2 regions of the Prauserella sp. PE36 genome follow, and region 1 is predicted to be linked to the other one. Evidence: riboswitches for the same ligand, from Rfam matches in the RefSeq annotation. Region 1 holds a riboswitch; the other holds the start of a gene.

Region 1 (4,396 bases):
CGGTGGCCGCGAAGCCGTCGAGCCGCTCGGCGAAGTACTGCACCATGTCGTTGCGCTCGGGCTCGCCGTGCACCAGCACGTCCAGTCCGATGTCCTCCTGGAGGCGCACCACCCGCTCGATCTCGGCCCGCATGGCGGCCGTGTACCGGGCTTCGTCGATGCGGCCCGCGCGCAGCCCCGCCCGTGCGGCGCGCACCTCGGACGTCTGCGGGAACGAGCCGATCGTCGTAGTGGCCAGATCGGGCAGGCGCAGGCGTTCGCGTTGCGCGGCGGCACGTCGCCCGAAGCCGGGCCTGCGCCGGTGTTCCGGGCGCAGCGCGCTGATCCGCGCGCGAACCTGGTCGTCCCGCCTGCCCGCGAGACGGGTCACCTCGTCCGCGTGGGCCAGCTCGCCCGCCACGGCATCGGCGCCCTCGCGCAGCGCACGAGCGATGGTCACGACCTCGGCCACCTTCTGCTCGGCGAACGCGAGCCGTTGCCGCACAACGGGATCGAGGCCGCGCTCCGCGTCCAGGTCGTAGGGCACGTGCAGCAACGAGCAGGAGGTGGAGACACCGAGATCGCGTACCGAGCCCAGCAGGGCCGCCGCCGTGCGCACCGCGGCGCGCAGGTCCGTGCGCCACACGTTGCGCCCGTCGACGAGCCCGGCGACCACGGTCTTGTCGCGCAGGCGCCGCTCGGCCGTCAGCTCCGTCAGCGCCCGCTCGTCGCTCACCAGGTCGACGGCGAGGCCCTCGACGCCGGTGCCCGCCAGCACCCCGAGCGCGTCGCCGAGCCTGCCGAAGTAGCCGGCCACCAGGATGCTGGGCCGGGCGCGCAGTGCGGACAGGCGCGTGTAGGCGGATGCGAGCGCCCGCAGTTCCTCCGGCGTGCGGTCGGCGACGAACGCGGGCTCGTCGAGCTGTACCCACGCGACGCCCTCTGCGGCCAGCAGGCCCAGCAGCTCCGCGTAGGCGTCGAGCAAGCCGTCGAGCAGGTCCAGGGTGCGGAAACCGGCGGGGGAGCCGGGCGACGGCTTTGCGAGCAGCAGGAACGTCAGCGGTCCTGGCAGCACCGGTCGGGTGCTGATCCCGAGTCCGGCCGCCTCCCGGTACTCGGCGAGCGGTTTGTCCGTCGCCAGCCGGAACCTGGTGCCCGGCGACAGCTCGGGCACCAGGTAGTGGTAGTTCGTGTCGAACCACTTGGTCAGTTCCAGCGGGCTGAGCCCTGGCCGTCCCCTCGCCATCGCGAAGTAGGAATCCACTGTGGACAAGCCGCGGTAGCGCTCGGGTACCGCGTCGAAGAGTTGCGCGGTGTCCAGCAGGTGGTCGTAGAACGAGAACGTGTTGCCCGGAACGGAATCCAGTCCGCTTGCGCGCAAGCTCTCCCACGTCGAGCGGCGCAGCGCGGCCGCGGTGGCCTCCAGCTCGGCCACGCCGGTGCTGCCGGCCCAGTAGGACTCGAGCGCCTTCTTGAGCTCCCTGCGCGGACCGATCCTCGGGTATCCCAGCACGGTGGCGCCGATGTCCGGATTCAGGGCATGACTGTCGTGCGTTTCTGCCACGGCTCTCTCCTCGCGAGCGGTTGCGGGCACGCGCGCACCGGCGGTGCGCGCGGCGGTGGCAGGTATTCGGACTCGCGGGCACCCGCCGGACACCTCCGGCGCGCCTACTGGCCGTCGCTTCCCAGGCACCGTGTGCCCAGTGCGTCATGACGGCGGTCGTTCCCGCTCACCGCTGCGGGGGCAGTCCTGGACTCGCACCAGGTTCCCTCTTGCCTCGCCGGGCCGTACGGTCCGGCGAACCACCAGCACGCCCACTCTAGCGGTCCGCACAGGCGATGCACAGCGATGGAAACCTATGCAAACGAGCACGCATGGCGTATGCTCAAACATGAAGCGAACGTAAAGACTTTCACGTTTGCTGGCCTGCCGGGCGCCCACAGCCCCCTCCCCAGGGCGCCCTGGCATGTGAGGAGTGCCCCGGTGCTGAACCCCCAGCAGCACCGGGGCACTCACCTTTTCGCGATGGGGTTCCACATCGCTGCGGACGGGCAGTGGGCGGGGGCTCAGCTTGCCGGGCGCTGCCTCGGCATCCGCTGCGAGTTGATGCCCCGCAGCACCTCGATGCGGTCGGTGCCGGGCCAGCTGTTGACCCAGCTCGAGCCGGTCACGTCCTTGGCGTGCTTCTTCAACGGGGCGAGCAGCCGCGAGATCTCCCGGTACGAGCCGACGGACGAGCCCGCGCAGACCAGCGTCGCGAGTGACACCGTCACGGGCAGCCCCTCCGCGTACCACCGGCTGTCCAGCAGCCCGTCGGCCACGGTCGTGATCTTGTCGATGTCGCAGGCGATGAGGAAGTCGTCGCCGCCCACGTGGCTCACCGTGACGCCGCCGAGGTTCGTCGCCAGGTCGGTGAGCTTGCGGCCGAGGGCGCGGATCAGGTCGTCGCCCGCCGCGAACCCCACGGTGTCGTTGACCTTCTTGAAGGAGTCGACGTCGAGCCAGCCCACCACGAGCGGCTGTCCCGCGGCGATGCGCCGGTCCACGGCCCGAGCCACCGAGTCGCTGCCCGGCAGCCGGGTGAGCGGGTTGAGCGCGGCCGCCTCCTCGATCTTCGCGTCGGCGAGCCCGCGCACCACCTCGTGCACCAGCACCACGCCCTGGCAGCGGCCCGCGTCGTCGATCACCACCACGTCGTCGGCGGTGCGGTCCCAGTCGGCGTCGGTGACCAGGTCGAGCAGTTCCAGCGCGGCGGCGCCGTGGCGGATCACGTGCGGTGCGTCGGCGAGGCGCTCGGCGGGGCGGTTGGCGTGCAGGGCGTGACCGAACGGTCCCGTGACCGCGAGCAGGAACCGTGTGCGGTCGATCGACCACTGTGGACGGCCCTGTTCGTCGAGACCGATGATGCCGGTCGGCGCGTCGTTGTCAACGAGGACGTTGCGGACCTCCTCGCACGTCGCCTCGGCGGGCAGGGTCGTGGCTGGCCGCAGGAAGTCCTTCACGGTCGGCGCGCTCGTCGGCGTGAACGAGGGTGGTCCCTCCTGGCCGTCGGGCGTGGCCAGCGTCGCCGCGCCCATCGGCGCCATGCCTCCGCGGGCGGGTGCGAAGAGGTTGCCCTGCACCACCCGGATACCGAGCCTGCGGACGGTGTTGAGCTGGTCCTCGGTCTCGATGCCCGTCGCGACGAGCCGGAGGTCGGTGCGGGCGGCGAAGTGGACGAGCGACTCGACGAGGGCGACCGTCGCCGGGTCGTCGGGAAGGCGGCGCAGGGTCGTACGGTCCAGCTTGACCAGGTCCACCCGCGATTCGGCGAGCAGATTGAGGGGAAGATCACCCGCGCCGAGGCCGTCGAAGGCCAGCCGGAAGCCGAGCTCGCCGAGCCGGGCCATCCCGGAGAGCAGGGCGGCGGGCGCGATGCCGTGGAAGGGCGGGCCGATCTCCAGGACGATCTCGCGGGGTCTGCGGCTGGTCTCGCCGAGCGCGTCGAAGAGCGGCTGCAGCGCGGGTTTGGGGGCGGCCGCAGTGAGCGCCGTCACGTTGAGATGCAGGGGAAGCAGGGTCGCGTGCGGTGCCTCGTCCAGCACGGCGCGGGCTGCGAGGCCCACGTCCACCTCGACGAGCCTTCCCCGGCGCAGGGCGGAGCCGAGCAGGTCGCCGACGCCTCCGGAGGCGGGACGGGCCAGTGCCTCGACCGCCACGACCCCACCAGTGTGCAGGCTGTACAGCGGCTGGAACGCGAAGCGAACTTGGTTCACACCGACTCCCACGCCCGAAAACTTCACCCGCTTTTGGCCCATTTCAGTGAAAAACAGCCCGATCGTTACACAGGAATAACGGCCGATCAAGCTGGCTCGCGCCGCTCCGCGCTTCTTGTTTAGGCCATCCAGCTGAAGTTCTGCTGAACAGCTACTGAGCAGTAGTGACAACTCGTGACGATTCGTGAAATGTGTGCCCCCGTGAACTCGCTCAGCAGGCGCGAGATGTTCCGCGCTGGGGGTGCGCTGGCCGCGGTCGCCGGCGCCGGAATGCTCGGTCCGACGGCGGCGGCGCAGGAGGCCGGCCCGTTCGCCCATGGGGTCGCCTCCGGTGATCCGCTACCCGACGGTGTGCTCCTGTGGACCAGGGTGACGCCGGCCCCGGAGGCCGTGCCAGGGTCGGGGCTCGGACCCGAGGTCATGGTCAGCTGGGAGATCGCGCGCGACGAGGCCTTCACGAGTGTGGCCGCGCGGGGGAGCGTCACTACCGGGCCCGCCCGCGACCACACCGTCAAGGTCGACGTCGCCGGGCTGGAGCCGGCCACGTGGTACTGGTACCGCTTCGCCGTCGCGGGCACGGCCTCGCCGGTCGGGCGCACACGGACCGCGCCCGCCGTCGGCGCCGCCGTCGAACGGCTCCGCTTCGGCGTCGTCTCGTGCT
Region 2 (4,396 bases), on a different contig from region 1:
GCCGGAAGGGCCGCTGCCAGGCGACTTCACCGGAGGCCGCTACCTGGTGGCCCATGACGGCGACGAGCTCGTGGGCGTGGTGCACCTGAACACGGCGGGCGACGCCTTCGGCAGGCTCGTCGCCGAGCTGGTGGTCCACCCCGCGCACCGCGGCAGGGGCCACGGTGCCGCGCTCGTGCGCGAACTCGCCGCCGAGGTACCGGAGAAGCTGCGCGTGTGGGCGCACGGCGACCACCCCGCCGCCGCCAGGCTCGCCGAGCGCTTCGGCTTCGAACGAGCCCGTGAGCTGCTGGTCATGCACGTGAACGTCGAGGGAGCCGACTGGCCGGAGCCCAAGCCCGCCGAGGGCGTCTCGCTGCGCACGTTCGTGCCGGGGCGGGACGAGGAGGCGATGGTCGCGGTCAACGCGCGCGCCTTCGACTGGCACCCCGAGCAGGGCACGTTCAGCGTCGAGGACCTGCGGGCCGCCGAGAACGAGAGCTGGTTCGACCCCGAGGGCTTCTTCCTCGCCGAGAACGCCGACGGTCAGGTCGTCGGCTTCCACTGGACCAAGGTGCACCCCGCCAACCCCGAGCGGTTTGGGGGGCAGCCCGTCGGCGAGGTGTACGTCGTCGGTGTCGACCCCGGAGCGCAGGGCGGCGGGCTCGGCAAGGCGCTCACCCTCGCGGGCTTGCGCTACCTGCGCGAACGCGGCCTCGGCCAGGTGATCCTCTACGTCGAGGGTGACAACGCGCCCGCCATCGCGGTGTACGAGCGGCTCGGTTTCGTGCGTCACGAGGTGGACGTCCAGTACGCGCGTACGTGATACGTTTTCGCGGCCAGTCGTACTCACGAACCACGTGAGTCAGGAAATCCGGTGCGAATCCGGAACTGACGCGCAGCGGTGAGGGCGACGGGCGGGACACGTTGCCACTGGACCAGGTCCGGGAAGGCGTTCCGTCCGGATGACCCCGAGTCCGAAGACCTGCTGGCACCCGGCTTTCGGCCGGGAGTCGCTGTCCGCTCGGGCTCCGCGCATGGGCCCTCGACGCAAGGGAACGTCGGTGCCGCGTACCTCCCGCTTCCTCACCCTGTCCCTCTGCCTGGTGCTGGCCGGATGTGGCGGCACCGCCGCCACGCAGGACCGGGAGGCTGCGCCCGGCTATCCGCGCACGGTCGACAACTGTGGTGTGCGGACGGTCGTGGACGAACCGCCCGAGCGCGTCGTCTCGCTGAACCAGGGCACCACCGAGATCCTGCTGTCGCTGGGGCTGGCCGACCGTCTGGTGGGCACCGCGACCTGGACCGACCCGTTGCCGGCCGACCTCGTCGAGGCCAACGAGGGTGTGCCGAGGCTGGCCGACAACATGCCGTCCTTCGAGGCCGTGCTGGCGGCCGAGCCCGACTTCGTCACCGCGTCCTTCGTCTCAACGCTCGGCACCGGCGGCGTCGCCACGCGGGAGCAGTTCGCCGAGCTCGGGGTGCCCAGCTACCTGTCGCCGTCCGACTGCCTCAAGGACAACAGCGGTGCCGGCGACGGCCGCCGCGACCAGCCGCTGACGATGGAGACGATCTATGCCGAGGTCCGCGACCTCGCGAAGCTGTTCGCCGTCGAGGAGCGTGGCGAGCGGCTCGTCGCGAACCTGCGGGACCGCATCGAACGTGCCACGAACGGGCTCGACGCCTCGGGCGTGACCCTGCTCTACTGGTTCGCCAACTCCGAGGCGCCGTACCTGGCCGGCTGCTGCGGCGCACCCGGCGTCATGACCCGGGCCGTCGGCGCGGAGAACGTCTTCGCTGACACCCACGAAGAATGGCCGCAGATCAACTGGGAGACGGTGGCCGAGCGCGACCCAGGCGTGTTCGTGATCGGCGACCTCACGCGCAGGTCGCAGACCGCGGAGACCGCCGCGAAGAAGATCGAGTTCCTGGAGTCCCATCCGGTGACCCGCAACCTCACCGCGGTGCGCGAGAAGCGCTACGTCCTGCTCAGCGGACAGGCGATGAACCCCACGATCCGCACGGTGGCCGGGATCGAGGAGCTCGCGGCCAAGCTGCGTGAGTTCGGGCTCACCGGGTGAGCGTCGAGCCGCTGACCCGGCGCTCGCGGCTGCCGCTGGTGCTGCTCGGCGGAGCCGCCGCACTGGTGGCCTCGATCGCGGTCGCGATCACCATCGGGCCCGCGAACATCCGGGTCGGTGACGTCTGGGCATCGGTCGGCGCGCGGCTCGGCTTCGGTGAGTCGGGACTGTCGGTGATCCGTGACGGCATCGTGTGGAACCTGCGGCTGCCAAGGACGCTGCTGGCCGCCGTGTGCGGCGCGGGGCTCGCCGTCTGCGGTGCGATCATGCAGTCGCTGCTGCGCAACCCGCTGGCGGACCCGTTCGTGCTCGGGGTGTCCTCCGGGGCTTCGACCGGCGCGGTGCTGGTGGTGGTGCTCGGCGCGGGCGGCGGTGTGCTGTCGCTGTCGGGCGGGGCGTTCCTCGGCGCGGTGGTCTCGTTCGCGTTCGTGCTGTTGCTGAGCCACACGCTCGGCGGCACCACCGACCGCGTGGTGCTCTCCGGCGTCGCCGTGATGCAGCTCTTCTCGGCGCTGACGTCGTTCGTCGTGCTCACCTCGGCCGACGCGGAGACCACGCGCGGGGTGCTGTTCTGGCTGCTCGGCTCGCTGAGCAACGCGGGCTGGGCCGAGGTGGGCACGTGCCTCGCGGTGCTCGTCGCGACGCTGCTGGTGTGCGGCGGGTACGCCCGCTCGCTGGACGCCTTCGCGTTCGGGGAGGACGCCGCGGCCACTCTCGGCGTCGCCGTGGCGCGCACGCGGCTGATCCTGCTGTGCGCGACGGCACTGCTCACGGCCGTGCTGGTCAGCTCGGCCGGGGCGATCGGCTTCGTCGGGCTCGTGTTGCCGCACGCGGCCCGCGCCCTGGCCGGGCCGAGCCACGCGCGGCTGCTGCCGGTGACCGCGCTGGCCGGTGCCGTGTTCCTGGTGTGGGTCGACACCCTCGCCAGGACGGTGCTCGACCCGCAGGAGGTGCCCGTCGGCGTGGTGACCGCGCTGATCGGAGTGCCCGCCTTCGTGCTGATCCTCTACCGCGCGCGAGGTGCCCGATGACCGTTCGCGACGGCCTGAGCGCCGACCGGGTCTCCCGCACGCTCGGCGGCAGGCTCGTGCTCGACGGCGTGAGCCTCGCACCCGAAGCCGGGGCCACGGTGGGCCTGCTCGGGCCCAACGGCTCGGGCAAGTCGACGTTGCTGCGCCTGCTCGCGGGCGTGCTCGCGCCGACGGCGGGCGTGGTGACGCTGGACGGCGACCCGCTCGACGACGTCGGCCGCCGCGCGCTGGCCCGCCGCATCGCCGTGGTGGAGCAGCACACCGACACGCAGGTGCCGCTGACCGTGCTCGACGTGGTCCGTCTCGGCCGGATCCCGCACCGGAAGACGTGGCTGCCAGCCTCGGCCGAGGACGACGAGGCCGTGCGCGACGCGCTCGAGCACGCGGGGCTCACCGACAAGGTCGACAGGCGGTGGCAGACGCTGTCCGGCGGCGAACGCCAGCGCGTGCAGATCGCCCGCGCGCTCGCCCAGCGGCCCCGGGAGCTGCTGCTCGACGAGCCGACCAACCACCTCGACATCCAGCACCAGTTCGACCTGCTGAACCTGCTGGTCGGACTGCCCGTCACCACCGTGGTGGCGCTGCACGACCTGAACCTGGCCGCGATGTACTGCGACCAGCTCGTGGTGCTCGACCAGGGCAGGGTGGTGGCGGGAGGAAGCCCGGAGGACGTGCTCACCGAGGAGCTCATCGAACGGGTCTACGGCGTGCGGGCCGCGGTCACAAAGGAACCAGAGGGGCACCCGCACGTCCGGTTCGTGCGCGCCCCGGCGGCTTCCCGCCCCGGCGCCACCGTGCAGTGAAGGCCACCTTCACTGCGCCCACCCGTCTCCCGCCACCACCCAAACGGAGACGCTGCGCGCCGCTGCGTTTGATTCCACGCAGGGAAGGTGGCCTTCACTGCAGTCGGCTGCTAACCGAAGCGGCCTGAGATGTAGTCCTCGGTGGCCTTCTTGCTCGGTGTGGAGAAGATCTTGGTGGTCTCGTCGATCTCCACCAGCTCACCGGGCTTGCCCACGCCCTGCAGGTTGAAGAACCCGGTCATGTCGCTGACGCGGGCGGCCTGCTGCATGTTGTGGGTGACGATGACGATCGTGTACTTCTCCTTCAGCTCCAGCATCAGGTCCTCGATGGCCTGCGTGGAGATCGGGTCGAGCGCCGAGCACGGCTCGTCCATCAGCAGCACGTCCGGCTGCACGGCGATGGCCCTGGCGATGCAGAGCCGCTGCTGCTGCCCACCGGAGAGGCCCGAACCGGGCTTGCCGAGCCGGTCCTTGACCTCTTCCCAGAGGTTGGCCGACCGCA

Evidence for each region. A riboswitch is a leader RNA that binds a small molecule or an ion and turns the genes downstream of it on or off. The one in region 1 is predicted to bind cobalamin.
Region 2: linked by a shared signal. The riboswitch ahead of DI005_RS31845 (ABC transporter substrate-binding protein) and the one ahead of metE (5-methyltetrahydropteroyltriglutamate--homocysteine S-methyltransferase) in region 1 are both predicted to bind cobalamin.

What each region holds. Positions count from the first base shown of each region.
Region 1 covers NZ_QEQT01000097.1:32,424-36,819, forward strand. The annotation lists gene metE (5-methyltetrahydropteroyltriglutamate--homocysteine S-methyltransferase) at 1-1,543, opposite strand, end outside; cobalamin riboswitch at 1,583-1,802, opposite strand; gene DI005_RS30640 (GGDEF domain-containing protein) at 2,047-3,777, opposite strand; gene DI005_RS30645 (alkaline phosphatase) at 3,925-4,396, shown strand, end outside.
Region 2 covers NZ_QEQT01000100.1:165,249-169,644, forward strand. The annotation lists gene mshD (mycothiol synthase) at 1-805, shown strand, start outside; cobalamin riboswitch at 803-987, shown strand; gene DI005_RS31845 (ABC transporter substrate-binding protein) at 1,044-2,060, shown strand; gene DI005_RS31850 (iron chelate uptake ABC transporter family permease subunit) at 2,057-3,091, shown strand; gene DI005_RS31855 (ABC transporter ATP-binding protein) at 3,088-3,894, shown strand; gene pstB (phosphate ABC transporter ATP-binding protein PstB) at 4,005-4,396, opposite strand, start outside.